Regions from separate parts of the Paenibacillus sp. FSL M7-0134 genome, predicted to be linked through region 3. Evidence: riboswitches for the same ligand, from Rfam matches in the RefSeq annotation. Region 3 holds a riboswitch; each other region holds the start of a gene.

Region 1 (9,810 bases), 220 kb from region 3:
CGGACTTACGGATATTGTGAAGGAAGCAGGAGCGGAGCTGGCCGGGGTTGGCTGTGTGATTGAGAAGAGCTTCCAGGAAGGCCGTGGACTGTTGGAGCAAAGAGGCATTGCCGTACGTTCTCTTGCGCGTATCGCTTCCATGGCACCAGGCGAGGTTCATTTTATAGAGGAAGCTGGCGTGGTGATTCCTCCCGTTAAGGAGAATGTGGGATGTTAAGTAAACAAAAGTTATTCGCGCTGGGCTTCCAGCATGTCATGGCGATGTACGCTGGAGCAATTGCTGTACCTCTAATTGTAGGGGGAGCATTGCACCTGACGCCAGCCCAGATGGCTTATTTGGTGGCTGCCGATCTGTTCACTTGCGGGATTGCTACGTTATTACAGATTATGGGCACACGCTTTTTCGGTAGTAGACTGCCTGTCATTTTAGGCTGTACGTTTACGGCAGTAGGGCCCATCATCGCGATTGCTTCGACCTCAAATTTAGCGACAGCGTATGGTGCCATTATTTTGTCTGGTATATTTGTGGTGTTAGCAGCACCGTTGTATGGCAAGCTGCTACGCTTTTTCCCGACGGTGGTTACAGGTTCGGTCGTTACGATTATCGGTCTATCCCTTATTCCGGTGGCGATGAACAATGTAGCAGGGGGTCAGGGCAGTTCGGACTTTGGACAGCCACGTAATTTACTGTTGGCCTTAGTCACACTACTGGTTATTCTGCTTGTGAATCGGTTGGCAAAAGGCTTTTTGCGCTCGATTTCCGTGCTTATTGGTTTGTTCGCGGGCACAGTGGTTGCTTATGGAATGGGAATGGTGCATTTTGCTCCCGTGGCGGAGGCTTCATGGGTGAGTGTTGCACAGCCGTTTTATTTTGGTAAGCCAGAGTTTAGCATTATGGCAGTTTGTACGATGATTATCGTCAATATTGTCAGTATGGTTGAGTCTACAGGCGTTTATTTGGCAGTTGGCAAAGCAATTGATCAGAAGGTGGAGCAGAAGCAGATCGTCAATGGTCTGCGTTCCGAAGGACTTGCGATTATGCTTGGGGGTATTTTTAACGCGTTTCCTTATACAGCTTTCTCGCAAAATGTTGGTCTGATTTCACTCACACGCGTCAAATCGCGAAACGTTATTTTTGCTGCGGGCGGTATCATGGTTGTTCTTGGTTTGCTTCCTAAGCTGGCTGCCTTAACGACAGTGATTCCTAACGCTGTGCTGGGCGGGGCGATGATCGTCATGTTCGGCTCGGTCGCTGCATCAGGCATGTCTATTTTGTCAGAAGTGGATCTACGGAAAGAAAGCAATCTGCTGATCGCAGCATGCAGCATTGCCGTGGGCCTAGGCTCTGCCGTTCTGCCGCAAATGTTCGACCAGCTGCCGAGCTTTGCTAAAATGCTGTTGCAAAATGGCATCGTTTCGGGTTCGATTACAGCGATTGTCTTGAACATCGTTTTGACAAGAAAACAGGGCGAACCGGTCAAAAGCGTGACGGTTCAGGAGGTTCCACAGAAGGTTTGATGATTAGGAATAAATAAACCCTTGCCGTCTGGGGACATATAGATATTGACCCTGTCCGACTGTGCAGTGGCGCTAAAGTTAACTCTTAAGTTGATTTATTTACTAGAGGAATTTGCTAGAGTAGTGGGCGAGGTCGTGGTATAATTTACCTTATGGATTTTGAATAGTGGTGGATGTTTTCGGACTACGGTGCAGCTTCCCGAAAGGGGGTGAAGCCGATGGTTACACTTGTGTCGTGCTACGATGTGGTGCGTTGGATGGTTACGTTACTAAGCCTGGTGTTTAGTATTCGTAAACTTTATCGCTGGCTACGTCGAAAATTTCGGAACAAGCGAAAACCCACCGCGTAATTAGGTTGGCCCCTAACGGTGGGTTTCGTTTGCATTAACATTTAGTTATGCAGCGCGCCGTGGTGGTGATCCACAGCCTTTCAAGTCCTAAGAGTCTTTGCCGTTGGCGCGGCGAAGACTCTTTTTAGTATACGGACACGATGATTATCTATATACCTAATTTTAGCACGTTCATTTCGTGCACGCAATGAATAGACATCACCTTCATTCTCGCCACATCGTTCAAATTTAAATTATTGTGCAGCATTTATTGACAAGCCTGTGACAACAAAATAAGATCGTAATGGAAAGAAATAAAGGAAGAAAACAGGTGTGAGCCGGACGACTCTATGTACGGGGTTTTGCTGAGACCATGTAGATGGTTGTTGAGCGTGTTCACTTAAAAGGGAAGTTCGGTTGATTCCGACACGGGCCCGCCACTGTATACAGGCATCAGCAGGATACTGCTGGAGCTTTCAGAACAGCCACTGGAACTGTGAAGAACCGGGAAGGCCTGAAAGATGCGCCTGGAGTCAGGAGACCTGCCTGTTTTGACATCACTGTCAGACCCACGGGATGCTGGGGAGGTGGTTAGGCGTGCTGCATACGGAATGTCTGAAACCGATCTGATCCCTTCTATGTTTTTGGAGTTGGCTTCGAGGTGAGTTTTGACATTTTATAATGAAAGCATTTCTGACTGCTGATCAAGTGGTCCGGAATGCTTTTTTCGCGTTTTGCGTTAGGTTTATATGATTTTACAAGATAGAGGGGGATTCATTGAATGATTAGCAATCGTAGCAGGCGTTCATGGTTGATATGTACAGGGGTGATGCTGCTGCTGGCAGTTATGGCTCTTTCGGGATGTGCCAGCAATAAGACGTCGGATAGCTCCGGCAAGGGTGAAAACGCGTCAGCACAACAAACAGCGACAGATAAAAAGCTGGTAATGGCGTATACATGGAAACCGTCAGGCGTTGACCCGCACGGAGATAATAGCTGGGATGTGATGCGATCCGGTGCAGGTGAGACACTGGTACGTTTGAATGAAAAGCTGGAGCCTGTGGCTTGGCTGGCAAAGGAGTGGAAGCAGGATAGTCCTACAGTTTGGACGTTCAGCTTGCAGGATAAAGTCACTTTTCATGATGGAAAGAGTATGGATGCAGTAGGTGTAAAAGCGTCTTTGCTGCGCTCTATCGAGAAAAGCCATCTGGCTAAGGATTTACTGAATGTGAAGTCCATTGATGTAAGCGGCCCGCTGGCTTTGAAAATCACGACAAACCAGCCGAACGCGGCGCTGGTGTCCAATCTAGCTGATCCATCGACAATTGTACTGGATGTGGCATCGATGAAAGATGAGCAGAGTTACCCAGCGATGACAGGCGCCTTTAAAATCAAAGCGTTCAACAAGGACCAATCGTTGGTCGTAGAGCGTTATGACGGATATTGGGGCGAGAAGGCACGACTGGCTGAAGCGACGATGAAGTTCATTACGGACGGGAATTCGCGTCTGATGGCGCTGCAATCCGGCGAGGTGGACGTAGCGACGGATATTCCGGTTGATAACGCAGAGGTACTGAAAAAGAACGACAAGCTACAAGTGCTGTCGGCTCCCTCCTTGCGCACCCATATGATCGTGTACAATATGGAATCGCCAGTATTCAAGGATGCGGCGAACCGTAAGGTGGTGGACAGCCTGATTCCGCGCACATCGATTGTGAGCGCCGTCATGAGGGGCTTCGGTACGGAAGCAAGTAGTCCGTTCCCGAGCATTCTTCCCTTCGGTAAAGTTGAGCGTAAAGCGCTGGATGGAACGGCAGAGCAGCTGTTGACGAAGGATGGCTGGCAGAAGGACGCTCAAGGGACATGGACTAAGCAAGGCAAGCCGTTCGAGGTTACGCTGCTGACTTTCCCTCAGCGTCCAGAGCTCTCTGTTATGGCTGAGGTCATCCAAAGCCAATTGCTGAAAGAGGGAATCCAGGTCAAGATTCGCAAGGTGGAAAATATCGACGAGGCGTTGACCAAAAACGATTGGGATTTTGCAATGTACAGCATGCTTACTGCTCATACAGGAGAGCCGCAATATTTTATGGACATGTTTTATTCTTCGAAAAGCGAAGCCAATGTAAGCCGGTATAGTTCCAAACCGCTAGAGAGTATTCTTAACAGCTTGAAGCTGGCGAAGGATACAGCGCAGCGTAATGCTGTGACACTACAAGCGCTGGATATCATCAATGCGGATTTGCCACAGTCGTTCATTGTGCATCCTGATAATGTGTTTGGTGTGAAAAAAGGGGTGGAGGGTTTTACACCCCATCCGATCGAGTATTACTATATTACAGCGCAATCTGATATTACGGAATAACGAGCTGCGTATCCTATGATTCGTTTTATACTGGAACGTGTGGCGCAGCTGCTCATCATTGTATTCGTTGTATCCACGCTGACTTTTGTACTGATGCGGCTCGCTCCTGGTGACCCTGCTACTATTTTGCTCACCGCGCATAATGTCCCTGCCTCTGAGGAGGCGTTGACGACGCTACGGCAGGAACTGGGCTTAAACGAGCCGCTTCATATTCAATATGTGAACTGGCTGCGAGATGTGTTCACGGGGCATTGGGGCACCTCGTATGTATCCAAGGAATCCGTGCTAGCCGAACTATGGAACAGACTGCCTGCTACTGTGGAGCTAGCTGCTGCGGGCTTTGCCGTCATGACGGTGCTTACGCTGGGGCTGGGACTGGCTGCCTCGCTAAAAATCAGCGGCCCACTGGATCGTCTGGGCAGGCTGTTTGCCCTGCTGGGATCGTCGATTCCCTCTTTTTGGCTTGGTTTTCTGTTGATCTATCTATTCTCCGTTCGCTTGGGCTGGCTCCCATCCATGGGAAGGGAGGACTGGACACATCTAGTGCTCCCAGCGCTGACTCTTGGCGCAGGTTTGGGAGCGGTGCAAGCCCGTGTACTGCGCGCTCAAATGCTGGAGCTGGGTGACCGGAATTTTGTGAAAGCAGCGAAGGCTCGAGGCTTTTCGCGTATGCATATCCTGTTTTTTGAGATATTTAAGCATGCGGTTCTGCCTATGATTACACTGCTAGGTACCAATCTATCATTTATGCTGGCAGGTAATGTCATCGTCGAGACCATTTTTTCATGGCCGGGGTTAGGTAAGTATTTTATAGATGCGATTACCCAGCGAGATTATCCGGTGATTCAGGGGTATGTTATTTTTGCCGTATTTTTAATTGTAGGTGTTCAGTGTTTGGTGGATTTGGTCCAGACGGCGATAGATCCGAGGCTACGTTTGCGTTAAGGGGGAAGCTGAAAATGAAAAAGATACGGCTTTCCTTTCAAGGGAGCTTGCTGGCAGGAGGCGTACTTTTTGGTCTGATCGTGCTGCTTGGGTTATTGGCTCCATGGGTCGCTCCTCATGATCCTCTTCAAGTGGATCTTTTGAACCGTCTGGCACCACCCAGTCGGAAATATCCTTTCGGTACGGATCATCTGGGTCGGGATGTGCTGTCACGGCTAATTTACGGGATTCGGACGAGCGTGCTAATCGCATGTGCAATTACTGTAGCTACGTTGTGCTTCAGTCTGCCTATAGGGTTGCTCATTGGTTATGTGCGTGGACGTGTAGATCAGCTGATCATGCGGGGAATCGATGGCGTATTGGCTTTTCCTGATATTATTTTAACGGTGGCAATTGTGGGCATTTTGGGCCCGGGTTTTGTTAACATGACCCTTGCGATTATTGCGGTACGGTGGGCGGGTTATGTCCGGTATATCCGTAGTCTGGTTCAAAAAGCCTGTCAGGAGGACTACGTTCGGTATGCCCGTTTATCCGGCAATTCACACGCGCGTATACTGAGACGTTATGTATTGCCACAAGCGTTGCCGCAGTTGTTGGTTTATGCGGTATGGGATATCGGACGCGTGGTGCTGATGATCGCTGGGCTGTCCTTTCTTGGACTGGGTGTACAGCCGCCCAAGCCAGAGTGGGGCGTGATGCTGCATGATGCAACCTCATATTTTCAGGTGGCTCCGCATGTCATGATTTTCCCAGGCTTGGCGATTATGCTATTCGTACTTGCCTGCCAGCTTTTGGGCGACCGCTTTTCGGAAAAGGGGGCGACCAAATAGTGGGAGATCAAATAGCCCTTGGGGGCAAGGATACGATAGAACAAGTGGCAGGGCGAAAACCGTTGTTACACGTGGAACATTTGGAAATCTGCCGCACAGGCGTAGGAGCAAGCGGAAGTGGGAGCAAACCACTGCTGCGGGATGTGAGCTTTTCCATATATTCAGGGGAGATTGTGGCCCTGACCGGACCGAGCGGGTGCGGCAAGAGTCTGACCGCACACGCAATCGCAGGCATGCTGGAGCCAGGTATCGGTGTTACGGAAGGGCGTATCTACTATAACGGGGAAGACACTCTCCCGTTCCAGGAACGGCGCTGGCAAAGGCTGCGCCGAGAGGATATTGCCCTGCTCATTCAACAATCGCTGAGCGGGTTGAATCCGATCCGGACTGTCCGCGCCCAGCTGATGGATACGCTTAGACTGCACGGGCGGCGTCGGATGCCGCACGACCAGATGGAGCCGGGGCACGCTGGTGCTGCCCCATCCCACACTGCACCGCAGCAAGTCCACCCGCTGGGCGTGCTGCCACGGATGCGGCAGATGCTGATCCGTGCCATGGAGATAGCCAGAGGAGGCGCTACTCCAGTGCGGGAGGCCTATTTGCGCTCTCTGCTCCGCAAGGTTGGGTTTACAGATCCTGAGCATATTTTGTCGTCATATCCTTTTGAACTAAGCGGAGGCATGTGTCAAAGGGTGCTGCTGGCTGCAATGTTAAGCTCAGGTCCAAGCCTTTTTATTGCCGATGAGCCTACTACGGCGTTGGATGTTATCAACCGCGACAAGGTTTTGGCATTGCTGCAACAATTGAGAGAAGACTTTGATCTCACCATATTGTTGATTTCACATGATCGCCAAGGTATGAGCCGCATAGCAGATCGAGTGTTGGAGATGAGCCCGGAAGGAAGGATGCACCAGTGATGCTGGAATTGAAGAATGTGACCAAAGCATACCCTGTCCGCAAACGGAGAAAAGGCTGGTTCAGCACGCAAGATAGCGAGCAGGCCGTGAAAAAGGTGAGTCTGGAGTTACGGCAGGGGGAGTGTCTTGGATTGGTTGGAGAAAGTGGAAGTGGCAAAAGCACGCTGGCACAATGTATTCTAGGGCTGGAGTCGTTGACCTCAGGGGAGATTTGGCTGGATCATCAGCCTATACATTTCGAAAAGACGAAGGACGTTCAGCTGTACAAGCGAATCCAGTTGGTTGCACAGGATTCGTCCTCCTCATTGCATCCTCGTATGACCATTCGAGATATTTTAATGGAGCCGATCCACAACTATTTTCCTGAGCTAAAAGCACAGGCGCTGGATATTTGTCTGTCTCTATTGGAATCAGTAGGAATGGAGGCTGACAGTCTGGAAAAATACCCAGCACAGCTGAGTGGCGGGCAAAAACAGCGGGTATGTATTGCCCGAGCGTTGGCGGTGGAGCCGGATATTATCTTGTTCGATGAATCGATCGCCAATCTGGATACGACAACGCAGTCTTCTGTACTGGACATGCTCAAAAGAATGCAGATGGAACGTCAGTTGTCCTACCTATTCATCACTCACGATCTCCAATCTACTCGCCAGTTTTGTGATCGAGTTGCCGTCATGGTTCAGGGGGAGATCGTGGAAATCTTTAAGGAATGGGATGAAGACTTGTTACAGCATGAGTACACGCGTACTCTGTTTCAAGCGTTGGAGAATTAAGCCATAAATTTAATATTATACAAATTTAAAATAAATAAGAGGATTGCTTGTCGAATATTGTTGACAAAATAGAACGTGGTACCTATTCTAAATATGATTATGATAATCATTATCACATATATAGAAAAGGGGAAATACATTGATGTCCGTTCGACACCGCAAGACTGCCACCCTTATGTTGGTGGCGCTCCTCTTATTATCCGTTGTTTTGGGCTGCGCGAAGCAGGAAAAAACCCCTGCATCCACCTCTACTGACGGAGCTGCCAATGAAAAGTCGATCACGCTATCGTGGCCGCGTGACATTGGTACGATGAATCCTCACGTATACAATCCTTCCCAACTTTTTGCACAATCCATGGTCTATGAGCCGTTAGTCAGCTACAAGCAAGGAGGCAAGCTGGAGCCTGCTTTGGCTGAATCCTGGACTATTTCCAAGGACGGCAAAATATATACGTTTAAGCTGCGCAAAGGTGTGAAATTTTCGGATGGAACGCTATTTAATGCGACCATTGTCAAAAAGAACTTTGACGCTATTATGAAAAATGAGAAAACGCACAGCTGGCTTGGTATAGTAGGCGTTCTCGACAAAACTGAAGCTGTAGATGACAGCACCTTCCGAATGACGCTCAAAGAGCCATACTACCCAGTGCTTCAGGATTTGTCTGTCGTTCGCCCGTTCCGTTTTCTGGGTGAAGCGGGGTTCCCGGATGATGGAGATACGTCCAAAGGAATCAAGAAACCTGTAGGTACAGGACCTTGGATGCTGGATGAATACAAGCAAGATGAATATGCAACCTTTAAGCGTAATCCGAACTATTGGGGTACTGCACCGAAGGTGGATAAAATTACGGTAAAAATCATTCCCGATGGCGAAACCCGTGTAATGGCCTTTGAAAAAGGCGACCTGGATCTGATTTATGGAGAGGGTGTCATTAGTCTGGATGCTTTCAAACAGCTTCGCGACACGAATCAGTATGTTACCACGCTGTCCGAGCCTGTAGGTACAAGAAGCCTGTTACTCAACTCATCCAATCCCAAGCTGGCAGACCTTCGGGTACGTCTGGCACTCCAGCATGGCTTTAACAAGCAGGCAATGGTGGAAGGTGTAACCTCGGGGCTGGAGGAAACAGCGGATACGGTTTTATCCAAAAACTATCCGTATACGAATGTAAACTTACAGCCTGTTGGCTATGATGTGGAAAAATCCAAATCGTTGCTGGATGAGGCTGGCTGGAAGCTGCCCGCAGGCGGTACAGTACGGGAAAAAGACGGACAACAGCTGGATTTTGAGCTGATTTTTGATAAGACTGATCCGATCCAAAAGGCGATGGCTGAAACCATTCAGGCTGAATGGGGAGAATTGGGTGTCAAAGTGAACCTGACCGGACTGGAGCTGACGGTTCAAATTAAGCGCCTTAGATCCAACCAGTTTGATCTGTACTTCTGGTACAACTATGGTGCACCTTATGATCCGCATTCCTTTATTAATGTCATTGCCAAGAAGAGCTTCGGAATTTCCGAGGTGCTGAGTGCCCTCCCGATGAAGAAAGATCTGGATCAGCAAGTACACGAAGCGCTCTCATCGACAGATGAAACCAAGCGTCAAGAGCTGTATGCTTCGATTCTGAAGACGCTTCAGGAGCAATCTGCCATTGTGCCTATTTCTTATATTAAGAAAACGGCAGTGTACCAGAAAAAGATTACAAACTTTGTATTCCCGGCTAATCGGGATGAAAATCCGTTTGAGGGAATTGAAATCGGAAAGTAGCTGAAGCCGATAGGTAACGGTAGTTTACAGGATAGGAGGACAACTCATGATCAGCTATATCGGGAAGCGAATGGTAGCGGTCATTCCTATTGTTCTCTTTGCCACCCTCGTTACCTTTGCACTGATTCATATTTCACCAGTTGATCCGGCCGAGGCTTATTTGACGGCTGCTCATATTTATCCTACTCCAGAGATTCTGGAGCAGAAAAGGCATGAGTTCGGGCTGGATCAGCCTTTGCTGACGCAGTATATGCATACACTTCAAAGAATCAGTCAATTGGACTTTGGTACTTCGTATCTGACCAACAAGCCGGTGTGGGATGAGGTCAAGGTTCGGCTGCCCGCCACTTTTGAATTGGCTGTGAGCA
Region 2 (9,810 bases), on a different contig from region 3:
GGACTTCCACCATTCCTATCGGCAGGTGTACGTTTTTTCGCGGCAGGGGCGATATTGTTCATTGCTATGAAGCTGACCGGAAAAGTACGATGGTCGTTATTATGGCGTAAGGAAATGTTGCTGATTGGAGCAGGAACGACCTTCGGTACATTTTCAGCCTTGTATTGGGCAGAGCAATATGTCAGCTCGGGGATCGGAGCTATTTTGTCAGCTACCGGGCCGATGATGATCGTCATTTTGCAATCTGTACTGCTACGGCAAAAAACGTCACGGATTACGGTCGTTGGCTGCATGATCAGCTTTCTTGGTGTGGTACTGGTTGTGCTGCCCGGATTGGCGGTTCAGATCAGTGGTCTGTGGCTGGCGGGATGCCTTGTCATTTTGCTGGGGGAGCTGTGTTATTCCGGGGGAGCTCTTTATTCCAAGCGAGTGATGGATGTATTTCGTGAAACGAACCCAATTGCCCTGAATGCGGCGCAAATGATCCATGGGGGATGGATGCTGCTGTTACTGTCTGCGATCACGGAACCGTGGAGTTCTGAGGGGTGGCAGTACCTTCCTGCCATGGGGTCTTTACTTTATCTGATCCTGTTTGGTTCAATGATTGCACATACACTGTTCTACTGGCTCATGGAGCGTACAAATCCCCTGTTTCCGACGACGTGGCTGTATATATCACCGCCGATTGCGGTGGGCTTGGGAGCGTTGTTGTATGGAGAGCATGTAAGCTGGTGGATGCTGGCTGGGGTGCTGCTCATTGTGACCGGACTAATCCTTATGAACAATGGAATTATCCGTCTGGTGAACAGGCGCAAGGTACGTTCTGCTGCCTGATATTTTATAGCGGTCAGGTTATTATATGATCTGACAGAAAAGGCCTCCAAACTGTCGTATGTTACTGATCATGCGACGTTTGGAGGCTTTGTTGTTGTATTACTTTATTTAAGTATTATGGGAGCAGGCACTTTTTGCTTATTCAACATTGAGTACGAATTTGTCGATGGCGTGCTTAACACCGTCTTCGTTATTGCTACGAGTGATGTAATCAGCCAGCTTTTTCAAATCAGGAATGGCATTCTCCATCGCTATGCCGAGACCAGCACATTCAAGCATTTCATGGTCGTTCCAAGAGTCGCCGATAGCAATCGTTTCCGACAGTTCACAGCCAAAATGGTTTGCAAGGAAGGTAAGCGCATGGCCCTTGGTGCCTTCATGATGCATAATTTCCAGAAAATGAGGCTTGGATTTTGTAATGTGAACCTCATTGCCAAGCAGTTCGCGAAGTTCAGGAATTAATTCATCCAACACTTCCGGCTCGTCGATGATCAGCAGTTTAGGAGCCGGCTGCTCTATAACTTTACTGAATACAGGCTCTACAAAATATTCCGTGTTGTTCAGTTCTGTGTAATCTTTGATTTTCTGATTATCTTCACGTGTGTACAATTTGTCATCTATATACGTTTGCAGATGCAGATTGCGTTCTACGCAGAATTCATACAGGCGACGTGCAGCCACGAGTGGAACATAACGCTCATACAGCACGTTTTCGTCCAGCAGGTTTTTAACCAAAGCTCCTTGGTACGTAATGATTGGCACGTTCAAACCAGTTTGTCGAGCAATTTTGTGTGCGGAGGCATAAGCTCGTCCAGTAGCGAGGGTAACCACCACACCTTTCGCTACAGCAGCTTCTAATGCCTGTTGTGTCGCCGGTGTAACTTCTTTCTGGTCGTTAATGAGTGTATCATCAATATCAATGGCAATTAATTTATACATATCGGTATTCTCTCCTTTATCTCTATCATGGGGCAATGTTAAAATTGTATCTTATAATATTCAAAATGACAATATCGCAATGAAAAGGGGACGGCCCCTATAAGAGCCTGTCCCCTTATAACCACTGAAGTGTTGGCTTGAAACGATGGGAAAAAGTAACGGTTAGTCTTCCAAAAATACAAGTCCAACAAAATCGTCCAGCTCAATATTACCAAAATAGTGCTTCAAATCGAGAGAGGATAAGGCTTGACGTACCTCACCTTCATCATAGCGCTTGCCACGCAGGATATTTTCAATATCAGCAACGTCACCCACGCCGAAGAAATCCCCATAGATTTTAATATCACGGACATAGCCTTCCTTAAGATCCATGCGGATATCAATAATGCCGACCGGAAATTTACGTGTGTGCTTGATATTGCTCTCGGGGGATAGACCGTAGTTCCAATCCCACGATTGGTAGCGTTCTTTGGATATTTCATGGATTTTGGCCCAATCGGTATCGGTGAGCTTATATTGAGGTACCTGATCCAATTCTGCACCGAATATGAAACGCAGCAGTTCCTCGCGAAATTGCTCTATGGTCATCTCACGGTCCATCAGTTCGCTGATGTTAGCCACGCGACTGCGGACGGATTTAGTGCTTTTGGATTTGAATTTTTCGGGATTGGCATGCAACGATGCAGCCACATTGTCCAGATTCAGGTTAAACATCAATGTACCGTGGCTGAACATCCGTCCGCGTGTGGCAAATTGGGCGTTTCCTGAAATTTTACGTTCTCCGACCTGCAGATCGTTGCGGCCTGTCATTTCAGCTTCTACTCCCATTTGGCGCAGAGCATCAATAACGGGTTGCGTAAATTTGAGGAAATTATGAAAGGACTCCCCGTTATCCTTGGTAATAAAGCTGAAATTTAAATTACCGAGGTCATGATATACAGCACCGCCGCCGGACAGGCGACGAACGACTTGAATATTGTTATCTCTGACAAACTCGGCATTGATTTCTTCAATGGTATTTTGATGCTTGCCTATAATAATAGAAGGCTGATTAATGTAAAACAGCAGATAGCTGTCGTCCAGCGGAAGATGCTTGAGCGCGTACTCCTCAATGGCAAGATTAATGGCTGGATCGTGTATGCCCTGGTTGTCGATGAACAGCATGTCCATTCCTCCGTATATACAAACTGTGTAATTTTATGTGTGCCTCCTTCTATTGTAACCCAAGTGAGCCATGTACACAAAAGCTCATTTGCATTGACGGGACGCAAAAAGCAGCCTCATAATGGAGCTAAATGATTGGAAACGGCCGGAAAGGATGAGAGGTAATGATAGAGGTTTACGGTCATGGCGGTGACAGGGAAACAGCTGCGGCGACATTCGGCGGGGCTGCTGCTGATTTTGTAGATTTTAGTGCAAATATTAATCCGCTTGGTCCACCGCCGGAGGTGCTTGAGGCGCTGCAACACTCATTTGACACTGTGATTCGCTATCCAGACCCTGGGCATCGGAATTTTAAAAATATGCTCGCACGGCGACTGCATGTTCCACCGGAGTCGTTAAGTATCGGAAACGGAGCGGCTGAAAGTATGGCGCTCCTGCTATTGGGACTGGCTCCTAAGCGTGTGGGTACAGTGGAGCCGTGTTTTTCAGAATATGCGGAGCTGGCTGGCAAATTCGGAGCTGAGGTCAACCGGGTGTACGGGAAGGCCTCGCTTCAATGGAAGGCGGACGTGGAGGACATCCTTCAGCTCATGGAGCAGGTAGATGTTTTGTTTCTTGGGCAGCCGAATAATCCAAACGGTGTGCAATATGGTAAGCAGGAGCTGTGCGAACTGGCAGAAGCGGCTGGCAAAACGGGTACCGTGCTGGTGGTGGATGAAGCATTCATTGATTTTATCCCGCTGGAACGGCGAATCTCACTACTGCCTGTGCTGGATCGTTATCCTCATGTGATTTTGATCCGGTCAATGACCAAATTTTATGCCATTCCTGGCTTGCGATTGGGCTATGCGATTGCTCATCCAGATTATATCCGGCGAATGACGGCCAAACAGGTGACCTGGAGTGTGAATGGATTGGCGTTGCTGGCTGGGGAAGCGTGTTTGAGAAGTGGGCAAGCATATGAGCACCAAACACAGGAGCTGATTGCTACGGAGCGCAACCGCCTGTTGACCGCCTTGGCGGAATGGGGCTGCGGTGTCGTTCCCGGCGAAGCCAATTACGTGCTGGCAAGGGCGCCGGGTACGTGGAGCGCATCGGCGATTCAGCAGGCGCTTGGACAACGCGGAATTCTTATACGTAGCTGTGCTATGTATCCGGGACTGACGACGAGCCATTTTCGAATTGCGGTCAAGGATGCAGAAGCCAACGACAGGCTGCTGTCTGTATTGGGTGAAGTGCTGGAGGAGGAGCAGCGGCGTGACAGTTAGCTTGATTATCCTGGCAGCCTATCTTTTGGACAGGCTGATCGGTGACCCGAGGTGGTTGCCACATCCAGTCATCGGTATGGGACATGCCATTTCAGCATTGGAAAAAGTGATTCGCCGCCAGGCCCGAAGTGACCGGGGGTTGAAACGTGCGGGTATACTGCTTCCACTCATTGTGGCGGGAGGCTCCTTTACGCTCGCCTGGGCGCTATTGCACTTGCTTGCCTGGATCCATCCGTGGTTGTCTGTCGGCGTAGAAATGGTGCTGATTGCGACCACGATTGCTTCCAAAGGACTAAAGGACGCAGGAATGGCAGTATACCGAGCGTTGCAGGCGGATGACCTGGCTGCGGCACGGCGGGAGCTGGGCATGATAGTTGGGCGGGATACGCAACAGCTTGATGAGCCTGAGATTGTACGCGGTACGGTTGAAACGGTCGCTGAAAATATCGTGGACGCGATTATTTCCCCGCTTTTTTATGCCCTGATCGGGGGAGCACCCTTGGCGCTGGCTTATCGTGCTGTGAATACGCTCGATTCCATGGTTGGCTATAAAAATGAAAAGTATCTGCATTTAGGCTGGGCTTCAGCACGTCTGGATGATGTCGCTAACTACATTCCGGCACGCCTGACAGCGGCAATGCTTGTGGTAGCGGCGTGGATGTACAAGCGAGATGCTGCAAGAAGCTGGCGCACAGTCAAGCGAGACGCTCGTCTGCACCCAAGCCCGAACAGTGGCTTCCCGGAATCGGCTGTTGCTGGTGCACTGGGGATTCGTCTTGGAGGCTATAATGTGTATCATGGCGTGCGCTCCTTTCGTGCATACATGGGCGATTGGATACGACCGCTAGAGTCGAAAGATATACGGCATACGATCCAGCTGATGTTCGCCGTGTCCAGTATGTTTGTAGGATTGTGTTTGTTAGGAGCCGCAGGTTGTTTTGCCTTGGGATGGGTGCGGTGAGGAGTGACACACTGAATAATGATCGAGCAGGAAGTGACATTTCTTGAAACAAGATATAGCAGCAAAAAGGAGAGTAGAATACGCACAAAGTCCGAACTCACAGGAGGATAAGGTGCCGTATGATGCTAAAGAAGATCTGCATTGGGACATGGAACTCGTGTTAGTTCGTCACGGCACAACCTTATGGAACAAGGAACGTCGATATCTGGGACACTCCGACTTAGGTTTGCTACCGGGAGCAGAGCAGGAATTAAAGCCTTTGCAAGAAAAATTGCAAGGGCAGTCCTTTGCTCGAATCTATTGCAGCGATTTAATGCGATGTCGCCAGACCTTGCAGATCATTGTGCCAGAATCAGAATTGACGTCTGGAGATTCCCTATCTACTATGTCTCCTATGATGGAACCACGTCTGCGAGAGCTTCATTTTGGCGAGTGGGATGGAAAAACGTATGACATGCTCAAGGATGTGTCTTTGTATCGCGCTTGGATTGATGAGCCACAACGGATAACCCCTCCTGGAGGAGAGTCTTGGACAGATTTTGTGAATCGTCTACGGAAATTTCTTGACTCTCTGTATGAATGGCGTGTTGCTATGGAAGTTCAACCCATGGGTTTGACTGCTGCGCCGCTCTCTGTTTTGGTCGTTACGCATGGTGGCGTAATTCGTCAGTTGGCTTGCATGCTGATACCGGGTCATGATTTTTGGAGTCTGAATCCGAGGCCGGGAGAAGCATTTAGGATTCAATTGAGGCTGGCAGGACGGCACAATTACATAGCAGAAATGCTTCCTCATTAGGTTAGACACCTGCGGATAAAGAGGCTGTTTGGGTTGTAAGCCGCCTCTTTTTAACCTATAATCATCAAGTAAAAGAACGGCTTGACTACCACTTATCAAATATCCAGCAGACGAGGTCGGCGCAGCGTGATGAAACTATGGTTTCCCTTGCCTGCGCTGTTAAAAGGGAAGTCGGTGTGAGTCCGGCGCGGTCCCGCCACTGTAAATGGAAACATGCCCGTTAGTCCTGCTTTATGTGCTACTAAGCATATGAAAGAATTTCAGGACATGCATCTTACCATAAGTCAGGATACCTGCCCGTCCGCCTGTCACCATAATCCTTCGAGGAAAGGATGACGTGTTCGCAGTGACTGTCCATGCGGAAAGAAGCTGCCGCCTGCGCACGATCTGCGCTAACGTGACCCCTGTGTCCTGATATGAGGATGCGGGGGTTTTTTGATAGGAAAAGAAGGCTGGATTTAGAAGATATCTGATGATGCTCAAGTAACGCTCTTAACGATTTTTTTTATGAAGGGGTGCAAATCATGGCAGGAAAAAAAATAAAGGTTTGGACAACAGGTCTATTGGTTCTGATTTTGGCAGTTGTGCTGAGTGCATGTGGCGCTAATGGGAAAAATGCTGAAAATAAAGAGAATCAGACTTCTTCACAGCAGCCAGGAAAGACCGTAACCGCACAAGAGCCTCCGGGCAAAACAGTTTACCCACTCACGGTTAAGGATACAACAGGACAGGAATTTACATTCAAAAAAGCGCCGGATAAAATCGTTTCCGTTTCCCCGGCAGAAACCGAGGCGCTGTTCGCCATCGGGCTGGATAAGGAAATTGTTGGCGTCTCCGACTACTCTGATTACCCGGAAGCAGCTACGAAAAAGCCTAAAGTGGGCGGTATTATGAAACCGAACGAAGAGGCGATCATTGCTGCTAACCCGGAAGTCGTTTTTGCAGGGATATCACTTAGTGAACAGGCTACGACCAAGCTGCGCGACATGGGAATTATGATTTTTAAAACGGAACCGAAGACAGTTGAAGATGTCATGGCTAACATCGAATTGTATGGGAAAATCACCGATCATCAGAAAGAAGCGAGAGCGGTGACTGACAAGATGAGAGCAGATGTAGCTGAAGTGAAAGAAGGAATTAAAAATATCGGTAAAGGGCAGAAGCTGCGGGTATACGTCGAGTTTTCACCAGGCTGGACAGTTGGTAAAGGCGAGTTTATGGACGAGCTGATCACGTTAGCGGGCGGCGAAAATGTAGGTGCCACGCAGAAGGGGTGGTACCAAATTAGTGAGGAAAATATTATTGCTGCGAACCCTGACGTGATTTTGTACAGCAAAAGTGTCAAGGACGACAAAACTGGTCAAACGCTCGGCGAAATCATTAAAGCTCGCAGTGGATGGGATCAAATATCGGCTGTTCGCCACAACCGGGTATTTGCCGTGGATGATAATTTGATTAGTCGTCCGGGTCCACGCGTAACGGAAGGTCTCAAGGAAGTGGCCAAGGGCGTGTATCCTGAAATTTTCAAATGAACCGTAAACTGATCGGCTTTGGAGGAACAGGTCTTGTCCTGCTGTTACTGACGCTACTGCTCTGTCTTGGCATCGGCTCGGCCAAGCTTCCGGTCAGCCAGATCACGGGCATTCTGGTTAACCACCTTCCGTGGTTAGGCGATACGTTTACACCGGATTGGAATACATCCTCAGAGCAAATTATTTTGAAGGTCAGATTGCCACGAGTGTTACTGGGAATGTTGGTAGGAGCAGCGCTGGCGCTGGCGGGAGCCGGATTTCAGGGTGTGCTGCGTAATCCTTTGGCTGATCCGTATACACTGGGGGTATCCTCGGGGGCTTCGGTAGGAGCGGCAGTACTGATTTATTGGGGCCTTCAATTTTCATTTGTTGGCATATGGACGCTGCCGCTAGTGGCATTTACGACCGGAATGCTGACGCTGTGGATGGTGCTGACGTTGGCACGGGAAGGTGGAAAAATTCCGACACAAAGTCTCATTTTGTCGGGTGTGGTGATGCAATCCTTTCTGGGGGCGGTTGTTTCCTTTCTGACAGCCATGTCGAAGGAGACGGTCAATGAAATATTGTACTGGACGATGGGAAGTCTTAGCCTGCGCGGTTGGTCATATACAGGAATCCTTTTACCTTATGTGGTCATAGGACTGGTATTTCTATGGAATCGGGCACGTGTGCTGAATATTTTGGCTTTGGGTGAACGTCAGGCGGCTCACATGGGAGTTCATGTAGATGCGACGAAGCTATCTGTTCTGATCATTTCCACGCTACTGACAGCAGCCGCTGTCTCGGTATGTGGAGTGATTGGCTTTGTGGGACTCGTTGTACCGCATATCATTCGTCTGGTGACAGGGCCTGATTACCGGATGATTGTTCCATTATCTGCGCTCGGTGGAGCTATTTTTATGGCTTGGGCAGATACGGCGGCTCGCACGTTGTTAGCCCCCACGGAAATTCCTCTGGGCGTGATGACGGCCTTTGTTGGGGCACCGTTCTTCGCATATCTCCTGTACCGGAACAAGAAGCTGCGCAGGGGGGAAATGCTGTGACAGAACAAAGTGAACAACAGAAGGTACGTGATCGGGCGTTAGAGGTAGCGGGTCTAACACGTGCCTATGGAGAGTTCCATGCGTTAAAGAATATAAGCTGGAGCGTCGACGAAGGAACTTGGTGGGGGATTATTGGTCCGAACGGCAGTGGAAAATCCACCTTGCTGCATTTGCTTTCCGGTGTAGATCAGCCAACTTCGGGAAACGTTCATATCTATGGCAAAAAGGTCGGTAGCTACAGCAGAAAAGAGCTTTCCCGACTCATAGCCGTACTCCAACAGGAAGGGCTTCCTCCAGTGGGATACACCGTCAGGGAAGTCGTAGAAATGGGACGTTTTCCTCATCAGGACTGGCTAGGCAGGGAAAAGGGTGTTGATGTGGAGGCGATCACGGATCGCGTGCTAGAGCGATTGGGTCTTACCACGCTGGCGGACAGAGCATTGGACCGCTTGAGTGGGGGACAGCGACAGCGTGTAGCTTTGGCAAAAGTAATGGTGCAGGAGCCACGAATATTGCTGCTGGACGAGCCTACGACCTATCTGGACTTGCGCTATCAGCTTGAATTTATGGAACTGTTGGCAGATTGGCGCCAAGAAACGGGTGTGACGATTATTGCGGTCTTGCATGATCTTAACTTGACAGCCCAATTTTGCGAAGATTTGCTTGTACTCAAAGATGGAATGGTTGAAGGATTGGGAGCTTCATCGAAGTTATTAACCGAGGATCGGATTCGACGAGTATACGGTGTTGAGCCTGTGATGCTTCCGCATCCCGATAGCGGTGTGCCGCAGCTCTTGCTGCGCAGGAGTGCTTCGGATACAGCAGATTAAATAAACGATGAAACACACTTAAAAAGAGCAGGGAGTGGAAGTTATGAACAACAAGCTGCGTCAGCTGATCGATAGCATTGCCCAGCCGGATGGGGTGGCGGCCTCGGCAGCTTCAGCCCATTTGGACCAATTAACAAAGCCACCGGGAAGTCTTGGAAAGTTGGAAAGTGTGGCCATCAAGCTAGCAGGAATTACAGGAGTGGACAAGCCTGAATTTGATCGTAAAACGGTTATGGTCATGGCTGCGGATCACGGGGTGTGTGAAGAGGGAGTCAGTGCCTTTCCGGCTGAGGTTACACAGCAAATGCTGTATAACATGCTGTCAGGTGGCGCGGCAATTAATGTGCTGGCACGCCATGCGGGCGCAGATGTCAAGGTGGTAGATGTTGGCGTGAATGCGGATGTCGCTCACGCGAATCTGGTGGACCGTAAGGTACGCATGG
Region 3 (9,810 bases):
CCCGGATACCATTATAGCGACAATGGGTTGCCGTACCCGCACCATTTCTGACCGTTTCGGTAGAAACCGGCAGAGTGGCAAGGGAAATCTCTCCTTCAATACCATTAATCTGGTGCGGCTTGGCATTGAGTATGGTATTTGCACAGGCAAACGCCTGACACCTGACCGTGATCGCTTTGATGCGAGACTGGAAGAAGTTATGCGCATTGCGGTGGATGGCCTAATCCATCGCTATCAAATCCAGACCAGCCAACCGGCCAAAGCCTCGGACTTTATGATGCGCGAAGGGGTATGGGAAGGTGGAGAACAACTGGCGCCAGATGATAAGGTGGGAAGCGTACTAAAGCACGGTACGCTTTCGATCGGGTTCATCGGGCTGGCTGAGTGCATGAAGGCACTATACGGGAAACACCACGGGGAGGATGATTTCGTATACCGCGAGGCACAGCGAATCATCACTTCCATGCGCGTGTATTGCGATCGAATGAGTGAATATCACAATTTAAATATTACATTGTTCGCTACGCCTGCCGAAGGTCTGTCGGGCAAGTTCACATTGCTGGATCAACGTGATTTCGGGATTATCCCTGAGGTAAATGATCGAGAATATTACACGAATTCTTTTCATATTCCCGTGTATTATACGCTCCCGGCTGCTCGTAAAATCAGCTTGGAAGCTCCGTTCCATAACCTCTGCAACGCTGGTGCGATTTCATACATCGAGCTGGATGGTAACGCGCGGAATAACCCGGATGCGTTTCTTAAAATTGTTCAGTACGCACTGCATCAGAACATCGGCTATTTCTCTATCAACCACCCGGTGGATCGTTGTACGGAATGTGGTTATGAAGGGATTATCGGGACAAGCTGCCCCCAATGCGGCACAGATGAGGAGCATACACACTTTCAGCGCTTACGTCGGGTAACCGGATATCTGACAGGAGATTATACCGTTCGCTTTAATGCTGCAAAACAGGCAGAAGTTCGAGACCGGGTGAAACATAAGTGAATTTGTGTGGCTACATTCCGGAATCTCTGAACGAAGGATACGGCCTGCGCACTGTCGTGTTTATTAGCGGTTGCCGTCATGCCTGTCCCGGATGCTTTAATCCAGCGTCGTGGAGCTTCCGTGCAGGTGAGCCATTTACACCCCAACGACAACAGGAAGTCATTCGTGACATCATGGATAATCCGTTGTTGGACGGACTGACTCTCTGCGGGGGAGATCCGTTTTTCTCAGCAGCAGAATGCTCGCAATTTGTGCGTGACTTCCGCGAGGCCTGTCCCGACCGAACCGTGTGGGCTTATACTGGCTTTGTCTATGAAGATTTACTCACAGATCAGGAGCGACAGGAGCTAGCGCTTTTGTGCGATGTGATTGTGGATGGTCGTTTTGTAGAACAGCAAAAGGACCTGACCCTTCCCTTCCGGGGCAGTCGCAACCAGCGTCTGGTAGATGTAAAAGCCAGTATTCAGGCAGGCTATACCGTTTCATTGGCTTAACGCGAAGTTTACCCGGCAAGATGCTATATATCTAAGACAAGTCCCCATCATGGGTAAGGCTTGTCTTTTTTTCATATAGCTAACTGTTTCCATTGGAGTTTCTATTGCGCATCCTGTAAGTTTCACTTATGATGGTGAACAAGTATACGAGTGCATAATTATTCGTCATACCTTAACCGCATAGCTTGGAGATAGGTGTCTGTTCTATTCAGATCAGGCTTAAAAGGGAAGCCGGTGCAAATCCGGCACGGTCCCGCCACTGTAAACGGGGAACTTTCAGCTGTTCATATATCCACTGGTCCACAGACCGGGAAGGAATGCTGAGAGTCATGATCCGTAAGTCAGGAGACCTGCCTATTTTAACAACATCGCAAGTACCTACGGAAGATAGGGAGGTGTTAAGAGCAGTCGCCGTATTTTTGATTTTTTAATCACGGAGGCATTCTTTCCCCTACTTATTTTTAACTCTGGGGGAAGAATGCCTTTTTTGGTACGTAAAAATAAAACAGCTACCCACTAGGAGGAAAAGTACATGTCCATTATTGAATGGCCTGAATTGTCCGGCTTGATTAGCAGTAATCTGGGATATCCGCGTATCGGCGAAAACCGGGAATGGAAGAAAGCACTGGAACGCTTCTGGAACGGCAGCATTAACGAAAGCGAACTGCAGACGGAGATGAAAAGATTACGGTTGGAGCATCTGAGCAAGCAGCGTGACAAGGGGATTGATCGCATTCCTGTCGGAGACTTCTCCTATTACGATCACATGCTGGATACATCTGTAATGTTCGGTCTGGTACCCGAACGGTTCAACCATCGTCCCGCAGGTCCGGTTCCTCTGTCCGTGTATTTTGGGATCGCTCGTGGACAGAAGGGAGCAACCGCCAGTGAAATGACCAAATGGATGAATACCAATTATCACTACATCGTTCCTGAATTGGCAAACGCAGTCCCGGTGTTCACTGAAAATAAACCCTTACAGGCTTATCGTGAAGCAAAACGAGAACTAGGCATTGATGGGAAACCGGTCCTCATCGGCCCCTATTCATTCGTTACCTTATCCAAAGGCTATGATCGTAAGGATTTGGCCACCATCGTACGAAGCTTCCTGCCACTGTACACCCGTATCCTGTCTGAACTAGCGGCAGAAGGCGTTCAGTGGGTCCAAATCGATGAACCTGTCCTAACCACCTCATTCCCGGCAGAGGATTTGGACATTATTCAGGAAGTCTATGAAGCTTTGACTCAAGCTGCGCCCTCCTTGAATATAATGCTGCAAACCTACTTTGGCAGCCTGGACCATTATGAGCGTCTGTCCGCACTTCCGGTACAGGGATTGGGTCTTGATTTTGTGTATGATGATGGCGAAAATCTTCAGCATATATTGCAGCATGGCTTCCCTAAAGGAAAAACGCTGGGCGCTGGGGTTATTGACGGGCGCAATATATGGCGAAGCGACCTGAACGCTGTGGCTGCCCTGCTGGGTCAGTTAGCAGAACAAACCACTGCCGCACAGCTTATCGTACAGCCATCATGCAGTCTGCTGCATGTGCCAGTCAGTCTGGAGGCAGAGCACAAGCTGGACAAGGAGCTGGTGCAAGCGCTGGCCTTTGCCGATGAAAAGCTGGAGGAAATCGCCGTCCTGACGGCTGCACTTGGCAAACACGATCCTTCCGCACTCGCCAAGCTTGAGCAAAGTGCGGATGCGGTAGCCCGTTTCAACAGTTCAGCGGCACGCGTACAGACAGCTGCCGATCTGGCCGACCTGTTGGCAAAAGAGCCTCTGTCACGCAGCGTTCCTTTCGCCGAGCGTCGTGAGATTCAGCAAAATAAGCTGAAGTTGCCTCCACTGCCTACGACGACCATTGGTAGCTTCCCGCAAACCGCCGAGATCCGCAAGGCCCGCCTGCACTATCGCAAAGGAGAATGGTCAGCCGAGCAATACCGGGCGTTCATCCAACAGCAAATTAAGGAATGGATTGATATTCAAGAGGACATTGGCATTGACGTGCTTGTTCATGGGGAATTTGAGCGGACCGATATGGTTGAATTTTTTGGCGAAAAGCTGAACGGCTTTGCTTTTACGCAAAACGGATGGGTGCAGTCCTACGGCTCCCGCTGTGTCAAACCGCCGATTATATACGGAGACGTTTCCTTTGATCAGCCCATGACCGTGGAAGAAACGGCATTCGCCCAATCGTTAACTTCCAAGCCTGTTAAGGGAATGCTTACAGGCCCTGTGACCATTTTGAACTGGTCTTTTGAACGTAACGATATTCCTCGTAGTCAAGTTGCTTTACAGTTGGCTCTGGCATTACGGGCAGAGGTAGAGGCACTGGAACAAGCGGGCATCGGCATGATTCAGGTCGATGAGCCTGCAATTCGTGAAGGGCTTCCACTGAAAAAAGAACAACAGCAAGCCTATCTGGACTGGGCGGTTCAAGCCTTCCTTGTGACCACGGCCACCGTTGAGCCTGCGACCCAAATCCATACGCACATGTGCTATTCCGAATTTCAGCATATGATTCAGTCCATCTCCGATATGGATGCCGACGTTATATCTATTGAAACTTCGCGAAGTCACGGAGAACTGATTGTCAGCTTTGAAGATCAGGTATACGACAAGGGCATCGGTCTGGGCGTGTACGATATCCACAGTCCGCGCATCCCCGATGTATCTGAAATGCTAAGCATGATCCAGCGTGCTCTGCGCGTACTGCCATCAGATTTGTTCTGGGTTAATCCGGACTGTGGTCTGAAAACCCGCACCAAGGAGGAATCTATCGCCGCCTTGCGACTAATGGTACAAGCGGCTCAAGCAGCCCGGGCTGCATTGGCTGTATCCAACTAATCTTTTTATCGTATCGAATCGCACCATCATTTTCACCATATCCTATTCCCCTTTCCGGCCCTTTTTGGTAAAAGCCGGGAAGGGGGATTTATTCTAGGTCATATAATGTATAAACGCCTTGAATATGCTCCATTTTCATCTGCTTCATATGTACGCCTAAGCCATGTTCTTGATCCCAGGAGCAACTAAAATTCAAATACAGTTCATCCTTTGCCGATGAGTCGGAAATCAGTATAGACACAAGCTGTATTCGATCCAGCAATTGTTCCGGCCGCTCCACATAAGGCGCATATTCATCTGGGTCCTCTCCCCATATACTGTAAGCATTCCGGTACTTTTCCACTATGCCAGCATAATGATGGTGTATGGACTCCAACACTTGAGGATGAATAGCTGACGAATATTCCATATACTGCTCCCATGTGTTTTTTTGCAACTGTGTAGGTTCTTCTATAGTCTGTGCCTGTTCTTCGGAGTCAGCCCCCACGATAAATTCGACTTCTACTTCCGAGGGCTGCCCGCAAAAATTAAGATGTACTACACCACGCAGAACAATCTCCTCAGATACATCCCAAGACTCATCATCCTGTTCCAGTTCCATATACCAATTTTTCCAATCCACCCTTTACCCACCTCTTCATAAAAAGTAATATTTAACCCTATTGAATACTTTACAATCTATCATTTTAATGAATGAAATTAAAGTAGCATCCTATTTGTGCTTCCAGCCATATTTCGAGTAATTTCCAAATAAAAATACTTTTTTCTACAACATTCGCTATTCAATAAAGCCTTCAAGAAAGAAAATCTGCCCATTTTGGCACAAATATTTTATTATTAAAAATTTAGTACCTTGCATTAATCAGTACATGATGTTAAATTATACCTGACTACTGTTCTATAATTAGTACCCGTGACAAATTATGCACAAACACACGTTTCTTCCCCTTATTCCGAACGACACCTATGAATTATTGATAACATCCAGGAAGGGAGCACCGCTCGTGAATGTGAACATCCAATTCAAAAAAGGGGTACTGGAACTGTGCGTTCTAGTTCTAATTGGACGCAGAGACCGTTATGGCTACGAGTTGGCTCAAGCCGTCTCCCGTCATATTGAAGTAGCTGAGGGAGCCCTATATCCATTGCTCCGCCGTCTGGTATCAGAAGGATACTGCACAACGTATTTACAGGAATCGACCGAGGGGCCTCCCCGCAAATATTATCGGCTGACTGATACTGGAAGCCATTATACAAGAATACTTACGCGGGAATGGAATGATTTTGTCCATCATGTCGCAAGCCTACTGGAGGAAGGGAATTCCGATGAATAGAAAACAGTTTCTTACAGAGGTAGAGCAGCGTCTTTCTCCTCTCCCTGCAGAGGTACGCAATGAGCTGCTTAGTGATTTGAGCCAGCATTTTGACTACGGGTTGGTCAATGGCAAAAGCGAAAGTGAGATTGCCAATGAGCTGGGTAACCCGGAGGATATTGCCCGAGAAGCGTTGGATGATCCCAATGCAGCCTGGAACGATTCTCCTCCGCTTCGTCAGGGAAGCTTCGCACGCAATCTTTTTACTTTCTTAGGGCTGCTGTTTCTCAATTTGCTAATCTCCATCCCTATTATGGCTACCCTATGGGCAGTATGGGCTTCATTGACCGTGGTATCGGTCAGCTTCATTGCAGCCCCCCTTCTCGCCGTTACTGATTATGCACTAAACAGCACCTTTTACCCGGCCAAATTCTTTTTCTCTATCACGATGACGGGTATAGGTCTATTGCTGCTGCCTGGAGTACGTTATCTCTTACTCCTTATGGTCAAAGGCACAGTACGATACTGGAAATGGAATCAGACTACCCTGAGGGGAGCTTACTAACAACATGAATAAAAAGTGGTTTATTGCAGCAGGTCTGTGCATTGTGATCGGTGTAGCCGGAATGGTGGCTTACGGTGCCCCATGGAGTCAACAAGTCATGAAGGAAACAACTGCGATTAACAAAAAATGGACGTTCACACGTGGTCAGCTACAGAAGCTGAAAGTGGACAGTTCTGATGATGTCTCTATTTTGTTTACTCCCGGCTCTGGCGACCAAGGTACGATACGCATTAGTGGAGAAGTTCAGACAAAGGTAGCCGACCAAATTCATAATGCCCGAATTGAGAACGGTAAGCTTACGATTCAATCGGAGCCGGCCGCTTCCTTGTCATTTCTTTCGATCACCCCTGATGTGGATCAAACGATTACCGTAGAGATGCCCTCCGGCGAAACACTAACTGACCTACAGATAGATGCACATTCAGGGAATGTAAAACTTCAAGATGCCTCCGTGCAGAATACTTCCATCACCGCTACTTCAGGCACTGCCGAGATTACAAACCTCCAAAGTACCCACCTGATCGCAAATTTAACATCCGGCAATTTTACAGCCAGTCAGCTTGCAGCAGATATGGAGTTGAAGCTTACTTCTGGCGATGTTACCATCCGCGATTATAGCGGTAATGGCCTTATTTCCCTAACCTCAGGGGAGACAAATATTACGCAACGTGCCGTAGCCAACTTGGAAGTGAATGCTGATTCTGGTGACGTGAAGATTAAACAAGCTCCCGATTTTAAAGGTGTTTATAATGTCCACTCTGACTCTGGGAGTATAGATACTCCCGAATCTGTTCCCGGTAGTGTGAACGTGATAAAGGCAGAAACCACCTCAGGGGATATTAATATTTCCAAATAGGAGACCTCTAGATGAATACCTCATCAGAGGCGAAGTTTGGTTCAATGAGTTTAACCTTGTATAATGTAACCATGTGCTCACATGCACAACCACGTTATGGAGTGAAAAGGAGGAGACTGGATGGAACTTAAGAATAAAACAGCCATTATTACAGGAGCCAGCAAAGGAATCGGTAAAGCAATTGCCGAAACTTTAGCTAAGGAAGGCGTCAACCTGGGATTAATCTCACGAACATTGACTGACCTGCAAAAGCTGCAGGATTCGCTGGGGAGTACATACGGTGTGAAAGTGGTGAGTGCTGTTGCAGATATATCGGATCGCGCACAGGCCGCTGCCGCTGTAGCTTCACTGGAACACGAGTTGAGCGCTGTCGATATTTTGATCAATAATGCAGGCATTGCTACCTTTGGCACAGTCGCAGATATGGACCCCGAAGAGTGGGAACGTATTATTCGCGTAAACCTGATGGGAACCTATTATGTCACACATGCTGTTCTTCCAAGCATGCTGGCACAAAAGAGCGGGAACATTATTAATATTTCCTCGACGGCAGGAGAACGAGGTTTTGCAACAGGCTCGGCATATTGCGCATCCAAGTTTGCTTTGATGGGCTTCACGGAAGCACTGATGCAGGAAGTTCGCAAATCTAACATTCGCGTCACCGCGCTGACTCCAAGTACTGTCAATACAGAACTGGCGGCAAACGCAGGATTGCCTATTGGTGATGAGGATCGCATGCTTCAACCGCAGGATTTGGCCGATCTGACATTAGCCGCATTGAAACTGCCTCCACGGGTTCAATTAAAAGTAGCCGGTATTTGGACAACCAACCCACAGTAATTCGACATGACATCTTAGATTCATTGGCTGTACAATGCTCCGGCAGACGTAATTGTTCGTCATGCCGGAGCTTTTTTTCAGCATAGCTATACCAAAACAAACTGTAATATAAGCGCTTTTTACTTCCAGCATATATACATACAATTCCTACAACTATAAGCGCATTTCAGGAAAGGGGAAAAATGATGAAGAACACAGGAATGACACGGCCATTAGACCATTTGGGCCGCATTGTGCTGCCCAAGGAGCTGCGCAATTCTATGAATATTAATATTGGAGATGCCCTCGATTTTTTTATTACCCCAGAGGGACTGATGATTCGCAAGTATACGGGGGTTTCTTGCTATTTTTGTGGTGCCGTAGATCATTTGAGCTATTTTAGGGATCATCTGATATGTAAAAGTTGTATTGAAAATCTGAAGAGCGATAATCCTTCCAGTCATTTGAGTGAATCCCGTCCTGTCCAGCCCAAGAAAAGAAGGAGTTACAGAAATCAGAATGATCTCCTGAATAAACTAAAACAGCTCATGCAGGAGCATCCTAATGTATCTCAAAAAGAATTAGCCGAAATGCTCGAACTATCCCAGGGACGCGTGTCACAGCTTAAAAAGCTACTCCTTTAAATGATCCTGCCGATCCGTCTGTTATTATCAACAAAAAAAAGAGCCTGACGGCTCTCGGATCATCATCGTTACGCAATGTCAGAATGCTCCATAACCGGGACTCGATAGGCCAGCAAGGACTCGTCTATTACGGCAGAAATAAACGTTGCTTCTATTTCAGGCACCAATCTAAGCGCATAATTCCATGCGTTTTCTTCAATTTGCAGCGCAAGTCGTTGCCGGGTCCCTATCCCGCTCTCTTGCTCCAAAGCATCGGAGAGGTCCACTAATTCCGTATCGGCGGCGTGCCCGATCTCATGTGCAAGCACAACCGTAAAATACTCCTCAACTTGATCAACGCTGCCGAACATTTGTAAACACTGTGTTTCAATAACGTCCGTATACATGGTAATGGCGTGAGCATTCATGGCATATTTGCCCCCAATCAGCCTTCCACCAGGAAAACGTTTCTCCAGCTTAACTGTCACACCTATAGCAGCCCGTTCCAAAAGCTCAGCGACAACGCGCTCTGCCTGATATCTTTCCAACTTAGCTTCGCTCCTCAAACCAGGATATATAAAGTTATATTTACTTTAAACTTATGAAATCATGGATGTGTTCATACCATACACAGTACGATATTATACCTTTTTACAAAGGAGAATACCATGTCAGAAGATTATTATATAGGCTGGGGAACGCTTGCCCTTATTAATGCCGGTTTGGCACAATCCAAAAATCGGAGCGGGCTAAATTGGTTTCTGCTCTCCCTATTAATAGGGCCACTGGCTACCCTTTTTATCGTTGCATGGGATAAGCTGGAATCCTAATCCAGCCATTAGGTCATTCCCATCATTATCCGGAATGAAAAGGGCAACCTTGGCGCTTCTGCTGAAGCACTGCATCTGATGCTGTATTAGCCTGTCTCGACATATACGGCTTCTCTTGAACTCCGAAATTCGGCTTCACAAGCCGATTATCGTAGGAACTATGAAAAATATGCGTTGTCGCCGGGGATAGCGGAGGGATCAGCCATGTCCAATTGCCTGTCAGTGCGCGCCCAGCCTTGGCCTCCCGTTCCTCAAACAGCTTGAATTGTGCCGCTGCGGTATGGTGGTCGACAATGCTGACTCCCGCTTTTTTAAAAGAATGCAGCACAGCAATATTCAATTCCACCAGCGCCCGATCACGCCAAAGCGTTGTTTCACTCGTCGTATCCAGCCCCATCAGCTTAGCCACCTGTGGCAACATATTATAGCGGAAGGTATCCGCAAAATTAC

What was found. A riboswitch is a leader RNA that binds a small molecule or an ion and turns the genes downstream of it on or off. The one in region 3 is predicted to bind cobalamin.
Region 1: it holds a riboswitch for cobalamin, as region 3 does, so the genes downstream of both, NSQ58_RS04005 (ABC transporter substrate-binding protein) here and metE (5-methyltetrahydropteroyltriglutamate--homocysteine S-methyltransferase) in region 3, are expected to answer to the same signal.
Region 2: it holds a riboswitch for cobalamin, as region 3 does, so the genes downstream of both, NSQ58_RS20710 (ABC transporter substrate-binding protein) here and metE (5-methyltetrahydropteroyltriglutamate--homocysteine S-methyltransferase) in region 3, are expected to answer to the same signal.

Annotation. Positions count from the first base shown of each region.
Region 1 is NZ_JBBOXV010000001.1:925,038-934,847, reverse strand. Features, by position in the region: gene NSQ58_RS04015 (xanthine phosphoribosyltransferase) at 1-217, shown strand, start outside; gene NSQ58_RS04010 (nucleobase:cation symporter-2 family protein) at 211-1,518, shown strand; cobalamin riboswitch at 2,208-2,411, shown strand; gene NSQ58_RS04005 (ABC transporter substrate-binding protein) at 2,629-4,209, shown strand; gene nikB (nickel ABC transporter permease) at 4,225-5,154, shown strand; gene nikC (nickel transporter permease) at 5,169-5,984, shown strand; gene NSQ58_RS03990 (ATP-binding cassette domain-containing protein) at 5,984-6,901, shown strand; gene NSQ58_RS03985 (ABC transporter ATP-binding protein) at 6,898-7,674, shown strand; gene nikA (nickel ABC transporter substrate-binding protein) at 7,817-9,442, shown strand; gene nikB (nickel ABC transporter permease subunit NikB) at 9,489-9,810, shown strand, end outside.
Region 2 is NZ_JBBOXV010000002.1:1,131,036-1,140,845, forward strand. Features, by position in the region: gene NSQ58_RS20680 (DMT family transporter) at 1-834, shown strand, start outside; gene NSQ58_RS20685 (Cof-type HAD-IIB family hydrolase) at 973-1,773, opposite strand; gene NSQ58_RS20690 (lipoate--protein ligase) at 1,936-2,937, opposite strand; gene cobD (threonine-phosphate decarboxylase CobD) at 3,102-4,205, shown strand; gene cbiB (adenosylcobinamide-phosphate synthase CbiB) at 4,195-5,166, shown strand; gene NSQ58_RS20705 (histidine phosphatase family protein) at 5,210-5,962, shown strand; cobalamin riboswitch at 6,084-6,277, shown strand; gene NSQ58_RS20710 (ABC transporter substrate-binding protein) at 6,487-7,494, shown strand; gene NSQ58_RS20715 (FecCD family ABC transporter permease) at 7,491-8,537, shown strand; gene NSQ58_RS20720 (ABC transporter ATP-binding protein) at 8,534-9,367, shown strand; gene cobT (nicotinate-nucleotide--dimethylbenzimidazole phosphoribosyltransferase) at 9,411-9,810, shown strand, end outside.
Region 3 is NZ_JBBOXV010000001.1:708,727-718,536, forward strand. Features, by position in the region: gene NSQ58_RS03020 (anaerobic ribonucleoside triphosphate reductase) at 1-1,009, shown strand, start outside; gene nrdG (anaerobic ribonucleoside-triphosphate reductase activating protein) at 1,006-1,503, shown strand; cobalamin riboswitch at 1,680-1,875, shown strand; gene metE (5-methyltetrahydropteroyltriglutamate--homocysteine S-methyltransferase) at 2,036-4,354, shown strand; gene NSQ58_RS03035 (DUF6985 domain-containing protein) at 4,443-4,976, opposite strand; gene NSQ58_RS03040 (PadR family transcriptional regulator) at 5,359-5,688, shown strand; gene NSQ58_RS03045 (DUF1700 domain-containing protein) at 5,681-6,232, shown strand; gene NSQ58_RS03050 (DUF4097 family beta strand repeat-containing protein) at 6,237-7,088, shown strand; gene NSQ58_RS03055 (3-ketoacyl-ACP reductase) at 7,209-7,928, shown strand; gene NSQ58_RS03060 (AbrB/MazE/SpoVT family DNA-binding domain-containing protein) at 8,114-8,551, shown strand; gene NSQ58_RS03065 (hypothetical protein) at 8,620-9,078, opposite strand; gene NSQ58_RS03070 (hypothetical protein) at 9,199-9,360, shown strand; gene NSQ58_RS03075 (nitric oxide synthase oxygenase) at 9,386-9,810, opposite strand, start outside.